DNA from 2 places in the Eubacterium sp. LMAG:50 genome. Region 2 is predicted to be linked to the other one. Evidence: predicted binding sites of a transcription regulator. Region 2 holds the regulator's gene; the other holds the start of a gene.
The links. The regulator NrdR, encoded in region 2, represses ribonucleotide reductase genes. The targets are predictions, from matches to a motif close to CACNANATNTNGTG.
Positions count from the first base shown of each region.

Region 1 (6,837 bases), on a different contig from region 2:
TAGTTCAAATAAGAAAAAACATATATTGTATTTCACCGGGAGTCCTTGCACAGACAGGAATGGAAACATTCTCAATAGTAAAGGGTATAGTAGATGAAATGAAGCCTGATTTGATAATAGCGATTGATTCACTTGCGGCACGAAATATTTCACGTGTTACAACTACAATTCAGCTTACTGACACAGGAATTATACCGGGTTCAGGAATAGGAAATAATAGAGAGGGGTTAAATAGGGAAAATCTTGGATGCACAGTAATAGCAATAGGTGTTCCTATGGTTGTGCATAGTGTTACGATTGTTAATGATACGATGGATAAGTTGATATATCTATTGTCGCAGAATATGGAAAATAACTGTCTTCAAAAAGTGTTTGAGGATTTTACTGTTGAAGAAAAATATCAGTTATTTGCAGAAATTATGACAGAGGATATAGGACAGATGTTTGTTACGCCGAAAGACGTCGATGAAATTGTAGACAATCTAAGTACCATAATTGCAAATTCAATAAATAGATTATAAACATGCTGCATATAATGATTGTGTGGATAAAGGTTTTTACCATTATACTGCTAATCAATGCAAAATGTTGAGGTGATAGCGTGCAGCAGGGAATACATGTAAACGGATGGCGATTAAATGTAAAAGAAAAGACATTTCAGGTAATTGTGTCAGTACTGATTATAGTATTGAGTATATATATAGCAAGTAAATGCATTAATACAATTGTTAAAGACAAAGCAAAAGGAAATATTAATGAGGCTGCCGTGCAGACAGCCAATTTTCTTGTGGGAGAAATTATTGAAAATACAAGCATATTAACGCAGTATATGATATATATGGAGAATCATGGTGATTTGTCAGAAGAAATGAAGAAACAAATTTTAGAATCGGTAGTAACAGAGTATATAAATGGAAGTGAATATTCTTATGATACAAATGACCCGGGATATAAACAGGTTGTGCAGTTAATTTATGATAAAGTTAATGCAACTGAACGACCGGAAACGACGCAACTAGAAACCGTGGAAGAGACAACTACACAACCACAGACAAAAGTAGAAGAAGCGAAGAAAGAATTAGTTCCAATACCTAAAATGACAGGCACAAAATATACAAAGGATAATTTAGGCTCGTTTAAAAAAGTCATTGAAAGATTTTACACTGTTACAGCAGCTACTACAATAAGAGAAAGTGATATGCCACTTGATAAGGCGTTAAGCGAAAAATTTAAAATAAAAGGAAATAATAAAAAGCCTCAGATATTAATTTATCATACACATTCCATGGAGACATTTTCAAATAGTAATTCAGAGGATAAAAATACAACCATCATAGGTGTGGGAAACAGATTGGAAAAAGTATTATCAAAACAATTTGGATACAATGTAATCCACGATAAAACAACATATGATATTGTAAATGGCGTACTTGATAGAAATGAAGCCTATACCCAGTCTGAAAAAGGTGTAAAAAAGATATTAAAAGACAATCCTTCAATATCTTTGGTGTTGGATATACATAGGGATGGCGTAAATGACAATACCCATCTTGTGACAGAAATAAATGGAAAACCAACAGCTAAAATAATGTTTTTAAATGGAATGTCAAGATTTAAGGAAAGTGGAGATATAAGCTATTTGCATAATGATTATTTATTTGAAAATCTAGCACTTACGCTCCAGATGAAATTAGCTGCGGAAGCTTATTATCCTGATTTTACACGACGAAATTACATTAATGCATATGAATATAACCTTGGAGTGTGCAGACAGTGTATGCTTATTGAAATTGGCGCTCAGACAAATACATATCAGGAGGCCGTAAATGCAGCAGAACCTCTTGCTGTACTGATAGATAAAGTAATGCGGGGAGAATAAAGAATGGCATCTTCGATTTTTGTATAAAAATTGAAGATGCCATATAACTTAGCGTTATTTTATTTAGTTTTTTCCGCTGGAACCAAAACCACCTTCACCACGAACAGTATCATTTAATTCATCTGTTTCGATAAAGTTAGCTGTTAAAAATGGAGTGATGACCATTTGAGCAATTCTATCGCCGGGTTCTACAGTTTTTGCAGAATCACCATGATTATGAAGAGCAACAATAATTTCACCACGATAGTCAGCGTCAATAACACCTACTTTGTTTGCAGGAGCCAAACCTTGTTTGCAGGAAAGACCACTGCGGGCATAAATAAGTCCTGCATAACCTACAGGAATTTCAAGAGCGATACCTGTTGGAATGAAAACAGTATTTCCTGGAAGAATTGTTGCCGGTGTATCAAGGCATGCATACAAATCAGCTCCGGCAGCCCATTCAGAGCCGTATGTTGGAATGACTGCTGAATCTTTAAGTTTCTTAATATTAATATTTGCTGTCATAGTTAAATCCTTTCATAATGAATATTAAAAGTTAGTAATATATTCCGGTTTTTCCCATAATACAAGAGAGCCGGATTTCATTGATTCCTGAACTAATATATGTCTTTGATTAGCTGAACCTTTAAATACTAAAGATAAGTCTTTTTGAGCTTCGATAAATTCACCATCAACTAAAACATCTATGTAAGAAAGAAGTTCTTTAGTTTCAGGCCATTCATTAATCATTCGACCGAGTACATCTTTTTCAAAATCATATCCTGTAAAACACCAAATTGATTTTTCAGGATATACTTCACGAATCTTTCTCGCAAGAGGAAGAAGCCCCTGCTGATTTACGTGTTCTAAAGGTTCACCACCAAGAAACGTAATACCTTTGTAGAAATCAGGTTTAAGCAAATCTATTATATAATCAATTGTTTCCTGTGTAAAAGGTTTTCCAAAGTTAAAGTCCCAAGCTTCTTCGTTAAAACAACCGGGACATCTGTGAGTACAGCCACTAACAAACACGGAAACTCTTACTCCGGGACCGTTAGCAACATCATAACGCTTAATATCTGCGTAATTCATAAGCAACCTCCAAATTTATTGAAATAATACATTAAAATGGGCCTTCGCCAAATTAATTGCAAAGGCCCTGTAGGAAATATATGTTACTATAAATGTAAAACTCGTGCTTTAATTTCTTTTGTCTTACCAACATTCCAGAAGTTCTCACCTAAATAACCGCAAGTTCTTCTTGTTACATTCATCTTAGAATGATCTTTGTTGTGACACTGTGGGCATTCCCATTCGCCATCATCATTGATAATAATTTCTCCGTCATATCCGCATACATGACAATAATCTGATTTAGTGTTAAATTCAGCGTACTGTATGTTATCGTATATAAATTTAACTAATTCTTCAAGAGCTTCAAGGTTGTTACGCATGTTAGGTATTTCAACATATGAAATAGCACCACCTGAAGAAATAGACTGGAACTGACTTTCAAAAGTAAATTTGCTGAAAGCATCAATCTTTTCACGAACATCAACATGGTAAGAATTAGTATAATAACCCTTATCTGTAACATCCTTGATATCGCCAAATTTTTCTTTATCAATTCTTGCAAATCTATAACATAATGATTCAGCAGGTGTTCCGTATAAACCAAATGCAATACCTGTGTTTTCTTTCCATGAATCACAAGCAGCTCTTAAACGTTTCATAACACGCAATGCAAAATCAAGTCCCTTAGGGTCTGTATGGCTAACTCCTTTAACTAATTTAGTTACTTCATATAAACCAATGTAACCAAGAGAAATAGTTGAATAACCATCGTGTAATAATTTATCAATAGGTTCATTTTTACCAAGTCTTGCAATAGCACCATACTGCCAATGAATTGGGCTGACGTTAGAAAGTGTACCTTCTAATGCGTGATGTCTGCACATAAGTGCTTCAAAGCAAAGAGATAATCTCTCTTCAAGAAGTGGCCAGAATTTTTCTTCATCCTGTCCTGAAATAATACCAATCTGTGGAAGGTTAATACTTACAACACCCTGATTGAAACGACCTTCCCATTTGTAATTACCATTTTCATCTTTCCAAGGAGAAAGGAAAGAACGGCAACCCATACATGAGAATACCTGTCCTTCGTAATTTTCACGCATTTTCTTAGCTGAAATATAGTCAGGATACATTCTCTTAGAAGAACATTTAACAGCCATCTTAGTAATGTAGTCGTATTTGCCACCCTTTAAGCAGTTATGTTCATCTAAAACATATATAAGTTTAGGGAAAGCAGGAGTAACGTAAACACCCTGTTCATTTTTAATTCCCTCATAACGCTGTCTTAAAATCTCTTCAACAATCATTGCTACTTCATCTACATATTCATCATTTTCATCGATGTTTAAGAAAAGAGTAACAAATGGTGACTGACCGTTAGTTGTCATTAAAGTATTAATCTGATACTGGATTGTCTGAACACCTGACTTTAATTCATCATAAAGTCTGTCATTTACAAATGATTCTAATGTCTCAGGGTCAACCTTATCTCCATATTTTGAAAGATAATTTCTTGTATATTTTTCACGGCTTTTACGGAGATATTTTCCTAAATGCTTAATGTCTACAGACTGTCCACCGTACTGACTGCTTGCAACGCTTGCAATAATCTGAGTCATTACAGTACATGCAACCTGAAAACTCTTAGGACTTTCAATTAATTTTCCGTTGATAACAGTTCCGTTATCAAGCATATCTCCTATATTGATTAAGCAGCAGTTAAAAATAGGTTGCAAATAATAGTCTGAATCATGGAAATGAAGAATTCCTTCATCGTGAGCTTTAGAAATCTTTTCAGGAAGTAAAACTCTTCTTGTTAAATCCCTTGAAACTTCACCGGCAATTAAGTCACGCTGAGTTGATGCAACTACAGCATTCTTATTTGAATTCTCTTCCATAACATCCTTATTAGTATTACCAATTAATGCAAGAATAGAATCATCAGTAGTATTGGCTTTTCTAACAAGTTCTCTTGTATAACGATAAATGATGTATGTTTTTGCAAGAACAAATTTCTTCTCGGCCATAAGCTTCTGCTCAATAATATCCTGAATATCTTCAACTGCCATCTCATCAAAACCACGGTTTTCAATAGAAGCTAATATATTATAAATCTGTTCCTCACTAATTCTTTCTTCCTGGTCGACTTCTGTGTTCGCCTTCTGAATAGCTGATACAATTTTGTTACGATCATAAGTAGCTCTATGACCGTCACGTTTAATAACACTTATCATTTTTTTCGTTCCTTCTTTCTTTTCATATATCATGTATACAGCATTAAAAATACGATAATAATGCTGTTCTATATTAAACACAATTAAATACATTGTGTTTTTAGGCAATAAAAAAGCGATGTGTTAAACTATGATAATCAAGTAAGGTGTTTAACTCTTTCGCATACATTAGATTATAGCACTAAGCTAAACGAATGTCTACAAAATATTGCGAAAATTAAAAAACAAAAACACAATATATAGTGTTTGAGAAAAGAGAGCCTTTAATAATGGGATGGAACAGAAAATAAAAAATTGTCAAGTGAAAAATAAATTAATTTAATTAAGTGAAATATATTTTATTTGAATGCAATTATAAATTTAAAGAGAAAAATATATTGCATATGTGAATGAAATTAAAAATCATTCTTCATCTTGATTCGGTTTTCTTTTCGTTTAAGGGCACAGTCCCACTCGGCCTGCTGAAATTCATTTTCAATGATAAGCGGTGGAACTTTTGTTGGTCTGTTATTAGCGCCCATTGCAACCATTACAAAGAAAGCTCTGTTAATAGGGTGACGCATTCCTTCATTATTTTCAACATAAGTATCTATGCGAACTTCCATTGAAGTGTTTCCGGTATATGTTACATAACCGATAATTACCAGCAAATCATTTACATAGGCTCCATCTTTAAAGTCTAAATGGTCGATTGCAGCAGTTGTTACATTATTGCAACCGGAATGGCGCTTTGCAACAATTCCGGCAATTTCATCAAGCATGGAAAGTAATGCTCCACCAAATAAACGACCGCCACCATTTAAATCACATGGCTTTATTACATGTACCTGCTCAGTCCTTGAAAAAGAAACTGTTTTTCCATTAATATTTTTTCTATTCATATATAAACACGCTCCTTTGTATAGTTAATTAATCATTAATATTGTTAATACTGTTAATACTGAATTATTCGTGACTATGCCGTAAAAGTGGCTGCAAGGATTAATTTTCATATTCATGGTTCAATTGTCAGTTCAGATACTGTCTGTTCTGCGAATAATTCAGGTTAAATTTCAATTATGCAGATAATTATTAAAAGTTAATATTATCACAATCGCATATGTAGAGTGCAAGAAGATATTTTAATCTGTTTTCAGGTATGTCTAAATCTAAGCATAACTGCTCCTTTATCTGATGAATGCGATAATTAATTGTATTTCTGTGAACAAAAAGTTTATTAGCAACTAAATTAACGCTTCCATTACATTCTAGATATACACGAAAAGTATTTAAGAGTTCACTATCATTTAATGGTGAAAGCAGTTTATGGGCATATTCACAAACATACTTGTCATCAATAGAAAGAGATATGTCGTAAAGTCCAATGTCAGAAAAATGCATTAGATTTTGTCCTTTTATAAATGAAACTTTTAAAGCCTTATAGGCTTGCATATAGTATTGGTACATTGAATCAATTGATTCAATATGATTACTTAAGCCTATATTACAATCGGTAGAAATAATGCTATTAGTGGAACAAATATAATAATGAATATTATCAAGTTCAATTTGTGCAAAATGTAGAATGGTTAAAGGTATTTTACTGGCAACAACTCTAAAGCCTATGAATTGATTAAGAATCTGTATATCTTCTTTTAAAGAAGAACGTAAAATACTTCTTAGAAATAC
Region 1 is NZ_NALP01000007.1:1,230,641-1,237,477, forward strand. It holds gene gpr (GPR endopeptidase) at 1-521, shown strand, start outside; gene spoIIP (stage II sporulation protein P) at 602-1,879, shown strand; gene dut (dUTP diphosphatase) at 1,943-2,386, opposite strand; gene nrdG (anaerobic ribonucleoside-triphosphate reductase activating protein) at 2,411-2,953, opposite strand; gene nrdD (anaerobic ribonucleoside-triphosphate reductase) at 3,040-5,166, opposite strand; gene CCC31_RS10660 (acyl-CoA thioesterase) at 5,565-6,050, opposite strand; gene CCC31_RS10665 (PucR family transcriptional regulator) at 6,241-6,837, opposite strand, start outside.
Region 1: a site for NrdR is predicted at 5,401-5,414, ahead of nrdD (anaerobic ribonucleoside-triphosphate reductase). Genes of this name have one in related genera too.

Region 2 (6,837 bases):
AGAATAATATAATTTTAAAATGTAAATTTTAGATTATATCTGATACTAAAATGTAAGGAGACATACAATGAAAGTTGCAGTACTTGCAGTGCAGGGCGCATTTATAGAACATGAAAAAATGCTTGAAAAGTTAGGGGTAGAATGCATTGAACTTCGTAAAAAAGAAGATTTGGATAAAGAATTTGATGGCATTATACTTCCAGGGGGAGAAAGTACAGTTCAGGGTAAATTAATCAAAGAACTTGGAATGGAAGACGAAATAAAAAATAAAATAAAAAAAGGACTTCCGGTACTTGCAACATGTGCAGGAATGATACTTTTAGCTGAAGAAATAGCAAATGATGATAAAGTTCATTTAGGACTGTTGCCTGTAAAAGTAAAGAGAAATGCTTATGGAAGACAATTAGGCAGCTTTTATACGGAAGAAGAAATGAAGGGGATAGGAAAGGTCCCAATGACATTTATCAGGGCTCCATATGTGGAAGCAGTTAAATGTGGCACAGAAATTATGGCTGTGGTAAATGAAAAAATTGTAGCCGTAAAATACAATAATATGTTAGCAATGTCATTTCATCCTGAATTAAATGAGAGTGATAAAATACATAAATATTTCGTAGATATGATAATAAATAATAAATAAAATTTACTTTTATTTATTAAAGATGTCATGAAATCAGATTTTACGTTTTAAGAAAAATACATTTACATTTTTTGTAAATGTATTTTTTTATTACACGAGAGTTCGACAAATTTTTCGGGGATTTAAGTATATAATGGCTTTACCATTTGGAGGTGAAGGATGCATGTAATATATGTAGACGTGTATTTTGCAATAAACTTTCTAATGGATTTTATTATTTTAGTTGTTGCAAAACAGATACTTAACTTTAAAGGAAAAATAGAGGTACGAACAGCAATCAGATGTGTTATCGCAGCTTTATTTGGAGCAACTTACAGTGTAATAATATTAGTGCTTAAAGTAAAATACGGAGTGTTGCAAATATTATTTACATGGCTGGTTGTCCCATACATAATGACCGGAATTGCGTTTAATAACAGAAAGTTATCTGGAATAAAAATGCTGACTGTTGTATATTGTGTTACTTTTGTGTTGAATGGGGTGGTATCAATGCTTAGCAGCTATAGTTTTTGGGGGAAAACAGTGGCACAGGCAAAAACACAGGAACACAAAAAATTAAATGTACTAATGCTGATGTTTGGAATAGTAATTGGATGTCTGTTAATGAAGGTGGCAGTTTATCAAATGCTAAACAAACTCAAGATCCGCAAAAATCTGTATAATGTACGAATTGTAAATGGCGATTCAAAGATAGAAACAGTCGCTTTAGAAGATACAGGAAATAGTTTAAGAGAACCGTACAAAGGCAGACCGGTATCTGTTTTGCAATACAATGTAATAAAACAAATTTTAACCGGAAATGAGAAATGTTTTCTTATTCCATTCAAATCAGTTGGAAGTCAAAATGGAATATTGACGGGAATTACTGTTGATTATATGGAAATTAAAAATAGAGACATTAATTTGAAAATTTCAAATCCGGTATTAGGAATTTATAAAGGAATGTTTAATAACGATAAAAAATATCAGATGCTTTTAAATTCTGAATTTATTCTACATAATAGTGAAACAAATCAAAAACAAATAGGCGATTGCGAGAATTGTAATACACGCTCACAATTTTGAAACAAAGTAAATAGATGATTGCGAAATTGCAATGCATGTCCACAATTAAAAATAAAAGAGAGGAGAGAAAAATTGCTTAAAAATTTAAATGTGATTCCTGTGCTTACCAGATGGATACTTTCAGATGAGTCTAATGAAGTACATTATATCGGAGGACCGGATGTGCTTCCGGCTCCACTTGAAGGTGAAGAAGAGGCAAAACAGTTAGAAAAATTAATAAATGAAAATGATGAATCAGCAAGAAGAATGTTAATAGAACATAATTTGAGACTGGTTGTATACATAGCAAAAAAATTTGATAATACAGGGGTAGGCGTAGAAGATTTGATATCAATAGGAACAATTGGTCTTATTAAAGGAATAAATACGTTTAAGACAGATAAAAACATAAAACTTGCTACATATGCATCACGTTGTATTGAAAATGAAATACTAATGTATTTGAGAAGAAACAATAAAACAAAACTTGAAGTATCTATAGATGAGCCTTTAAATGTTGACTGGGATGGTAATGAACTTTTGCTTTCGGACATTCTTGGAACAGATGAGGACGTTATATCAAGAGGACTTGAAAATGAAGTGGAGAAAAGTCTGTTAAAAAAAGCAATTGAAAAATTAAATAAACGTGAAAAATCAATAGTGGAAATGAGATTTGGACTAAATAATAAAGATGGGGAGGAGATGACACAGAAGGAAGTTGCAGATTTTCTTGGAATATCACAATCGTACATATCAAGATTAGAAAAAAAGATAATGAATCGACTAAAAAAAGAAATTGTAAAATATGAATAATGTATAAAGAGCCGTGTTTTTGTTAATCATTTAAATGTAATACAAATTGACAAATATTTGTTTGTTGATAAGAAGTAATTGAATGATTTGGAGGAAAATATGGCTCTTTTTAAAGTGGAAATAAGTGGAGTAAACACGACACAATTACCGTTACTGACAAATGAAGAAAAAACTGAACTTTTTAAAGAGATAAAAAAAGGAAACAAAGAAGCAAGGGAAAGGTACATTCAGGGAAATTTGAGACTTGTGCTAAGTATTATTCAGAGATTTTCGGGAAGCAATGAAAATATGGATGATTTGTTTCAGATTGGATGCGTTGGACTTATAAAAGCAGTTGACAATTTTGATGACACATTAAATGTAAAGTTTTCAACTTATGCAGTACCTATGATTGCAGGAGAACTAAAGAGATTTTTAAGAGATAATGCATCAATCAGAGTAAGCAGGTCGATAAAAGATACAGCGTATAAAGCTATTTATGCTAAAGAGCGTATAATGAAGACAAGCAATAAAGAACCAACCATAAGTGAAATATCTAAAGAAATTGGAGCTACATCTGAAGAAGTTATATATGCCTTAGATGCAATACAAAGTCCGGTATCTTTATTTGACCCGGTATATGACCAGGGAGGAGATACTTTGTATGTGATGGACCAGATAAGTGATAAAAAAAATAAAGAAGAAAAATGGGTAGATAGAATAGCTCTTGCTGAAGCAATTAAAGGGCTACCGGAAAGAGAAAAAGAAATAATAGACTTAAGATTTTTTAAGGGAAAAACACAAATGGAAATAGCTGATGAAATAGGAATTTCTCAGGCACAGGTTAGCAGACTTGAAAAAAATGCGATAAAGGCAATGAAGCATTATATGCGATAAGAAGTGATAAAACGCTATATGGGATAAAAATGTAAGGCGATATATGTAATAATGATAAAAAAATAGATGACATGGAAATACAAAATAATATATCAGTTAAAATAATAAAACACTATATAAGATAAAATAATAAAACACTATATAAGATATAATCATAAAATACAAATTTTTCTCATAAAATAAAAAAAAGACTGCAGAGCAAAAATGAGAATATGTGAGTTAAAACAGAAAGAAGTAATTAATTGTTGTGACTGTAAAATGATAGGCTCGGTAGAAGACTTGGAATTTGATATTTGCACAGGATGTATAGAAGCACTGATTGTGCCCGGGCCTACAAAATTCTGTAATCTTATATGTAGCGATTTTGAATATATAATTCCTGTAAAATGTGTAAAGCAGATTGGGGATGATATTATTTTGGTTAGTGTAGACTTAGATGATGTAAAGCATAAGTACAAAACGTCTTGACCATATAACTAATTCTTTTTATAATCAATTTATGACTGGAATTAAGTATTAGGAGGCAGAATATGAAGTGTCCATTTTGTGGAGAAGAAAATACAAAGGTAATTGATTCAAGACCGGCAGAAGAGAATAATTCTATCAGACGCCGAAGACAGTGTGAGGTATGTGGTAAACGTTTTACTACATATGAAAAAGTAGAAACAATACCGCTTATCGTTATAAAGAAAGATGATAACAGAGAACCGTATGATAGAAGTAAGATAGAGAGGGGAATTGTACGTTCATGTCATAAAAGACCTGTATCTTATGATCAGATAGTATCTACGGTTGAAGAAATAGAGGCAGAGATATTTAATAAAGAAGAAAAAGAGATTTCAAGTAATGAGATTGGTGAAATCGTTATGGATAAAATTAAAGAATTAGACCAGGTTGCATATGTAAGATTTGCTTCTGTATATAGAGAGTTTAAAGATGTAAATACATTTATGGATGAGTTAAAGAAATTTTTAAATTAGTGCATAGATGATGAAAGAATAACTTTGATTAGTGCATCTAATGATGTAGCAATATTTTAAAATTGTGTATCTGATGATGTAGGAACATTTTTAAATTAGTGCATCTTATGATGTAGAAATATTTTAAATTAGAGCATCTGGATGATGTGGAAACATAGTTAAGTAAAGATAGAACGCAGGAGAAAAATATGCTTGAAAGATTTTACCCAAATGAATATGTAAATTCTGTAGAAGATATAGATTTTGACATGTATTATAAACAGGGGATAAGAGGAGTGATATTTGATATTGACAATACATTAGTTCCTCATGGACATCCCGCTACAGATAAGAGTATTGAATTTTTCGAAAAATTAAGAAAAATAGGACTTGATACGTGTCTTATTTCAAATAACCAGGAACCAAGAGTTGAGCCATTCGCTTATGCAGTTAAGTCAAAATACATATTTGATGCACATAAACCTTCAACTAGGAACTATAAAAAAGCGATGGAATTAATGCACACAGATGTAGATTCTACAATATTTGTAGGCGACCAGATATTCACAGATGTGTATGGCGCAAACAGAACAGGAATCCAGAGTGTGATGGTTAAAAAAATCGATAAAAAAGAAGAAATTCAAATAGTTTTAAAAAGAATTCCTGAAAAATTTATTTTATGGCGTTGGAAAAAGAAAATGTCTAAAACCGATATGAGTAAATAGTATAAATCATAAGTTTATATGAGTCTGATAAATTGATTATACAACCCTAAATTATATAAATATTGAAAATGTGAGATTTGTTTTATTGAATAATAAAAAAATTACGGATGATATTGAAAAAATTATATCATCCGTAATGAATAAAATAATTCATTTTAAAATTTATTGTTCAAAATTAATTGATAATATTTCTAAAAAAACTTTGATTTGATTTCATTAACAGGCATTTCTTTCCCTGTCCAAAGCTTAAAGGCTTCAGCCCCCTGATATAAAAGCATATATAAACCATTGAATACAGGGCAACCTATTTCTTTACTCATTTTCATAAGTTTTGTTTCGAGTGGGTTATAAACAATATCAGAAACAATTAATTCAGGATGTAAAAAGGAACTGTCTTTAATAACACAAGAGTAGGTATTTGGCGCCATACCAAGAGAAGTTCCGTTAGTTAAAATTGTGCTTGAATCCAATGACTTCTTTAAAGAAGTTTCGTCATTTAAATCATAGAGAGAAACTTTAGCTGAAGTAACTTTATTCAACTTGTCAATTAAAATCTGAGCTTTATCAAAATTAGTTCCGGGTCTGTTGTAAACATCGATTTCTTTCACGCCATCTATTGCAGCCTGAACAAGAATTGAAGATGCAGCACCACCGGCACCCATTAATGTCATTTTACCTCCAATTATATCAAATCCGGCATCCTTAACAGATTGCATATATCCAATTCCGTCAGTATTGTGACCAATAAATTTTCCGTCTTGATTAACAACTGTGTTTACAGCACCTATTAACTTTGCTGCAAGAGATAAATCATCACATAATTCCCACATTTTTATTTTGTCAGGCATTGTACAGTTGAATCCGGCAACTCCTAATGTTCGTAGACCTTCAACTGCTGATTCCATATTATTTTCATCCACATCAAAGCATAAATATACATAATCTAAACCTAAAAGTCGAAAGGCTTCATTGTGCATTGCGGGTGATTTGCTATGTGCAACAGGACTGCCAAGAAGTCCTGTAAGTTTTGTTGACCCTGTAATATTTATATTTTCCATTGTAGTACCTCCGTTGTAATTATTTGAGCCGGTATATTTTTGCTCAATAAACTTTATTACGGTTATTGTTGGATGTTTTTATAATTCTAATTTAGTTGATATATGCTGAATTAATTCAACACCATATATTATGATACATAAATTTGAAAACAAATGGAAGTGAGTTTTAATAAATGCCGGGTATTTTTCTAAATGATATACACTATTACTGCTTGTAAATGTAAAATAACTTCAATTACAAACAGCATTTAGAAAGTTTTAGTTAGTTATGCAAATGTCATTTAGACATTTTCACTCTTTTATATAAAACTCATATATGTTATAATATACGTCAAATGCCGTAATTTAAACATATGGCAAATAATGTAAAAGGAGGAATAATTCCGAAAAAGGAATTAGAAGAAAAATGAAACAAATTAAGGTCGGAAACCTTGAACTTAGCGACGGTCACCCCAAAGTGTGCGTACCGATAGTAGGCGAAAATCACGATGAAGTGATAGAACAGGCAAAAAAAGTTGTGGAGATGAATCCGGATATAATCGAATGGAGATGTGATTTCTTTGACAGCGTTTATATCGATGAAGTAGAAAATATGTTGATAGATTTGCGTGAGGTAATTAAAGATATACCATTAATCTTTACTTTCAGAACTGATGGAGAAGGTGGAGAAAAATTTATCTCAAACAACAGTTATTATGATTTGAATGTTCAGGTAGCTAAGA
Region 2 is NZ_NALP01000009.1:24,495-31,331, reverse strand. It holds gene pdxS (pyridoxal 5'-phosphate synthase lyase subunit PdxS) at 1-7, shown strand, start outside; gene pdxT (pyridoxal 5'-phosphate synthase glutaminase subunit PdxT) at 68-640, shown strand; gene CCC31_RS12360 (sigma-E processing peptidase SpoIIGA) at 800-1,705, shown strand; gene sigE (RNA polymerase sporulation sigma factor SigE) at 1,796-2,497, shown strand; gene sigG (RNA polymerase sporulation sigma factor SigG) at 2,597-3,373, shown strand; gene CCC31_RS12345 (PRC-barrel domain-containing protein) at 3,578-3,841, shown strand; gene nrdR (transcriptional regulator NrdR) at 3,904-4,353, shown strand; gene CCC31_RS12335 (YqeG family HAD IIIA-type phosphatase) at 4,542-5,057, shown strand; gene CCC31_RS12330 (shikimate dehydrogenase) at 5,249-6,115, opposite strand; gene aroD (type I 3-dehydroquinate dehydratase) at 6,522-6,837, shown strand, end outside.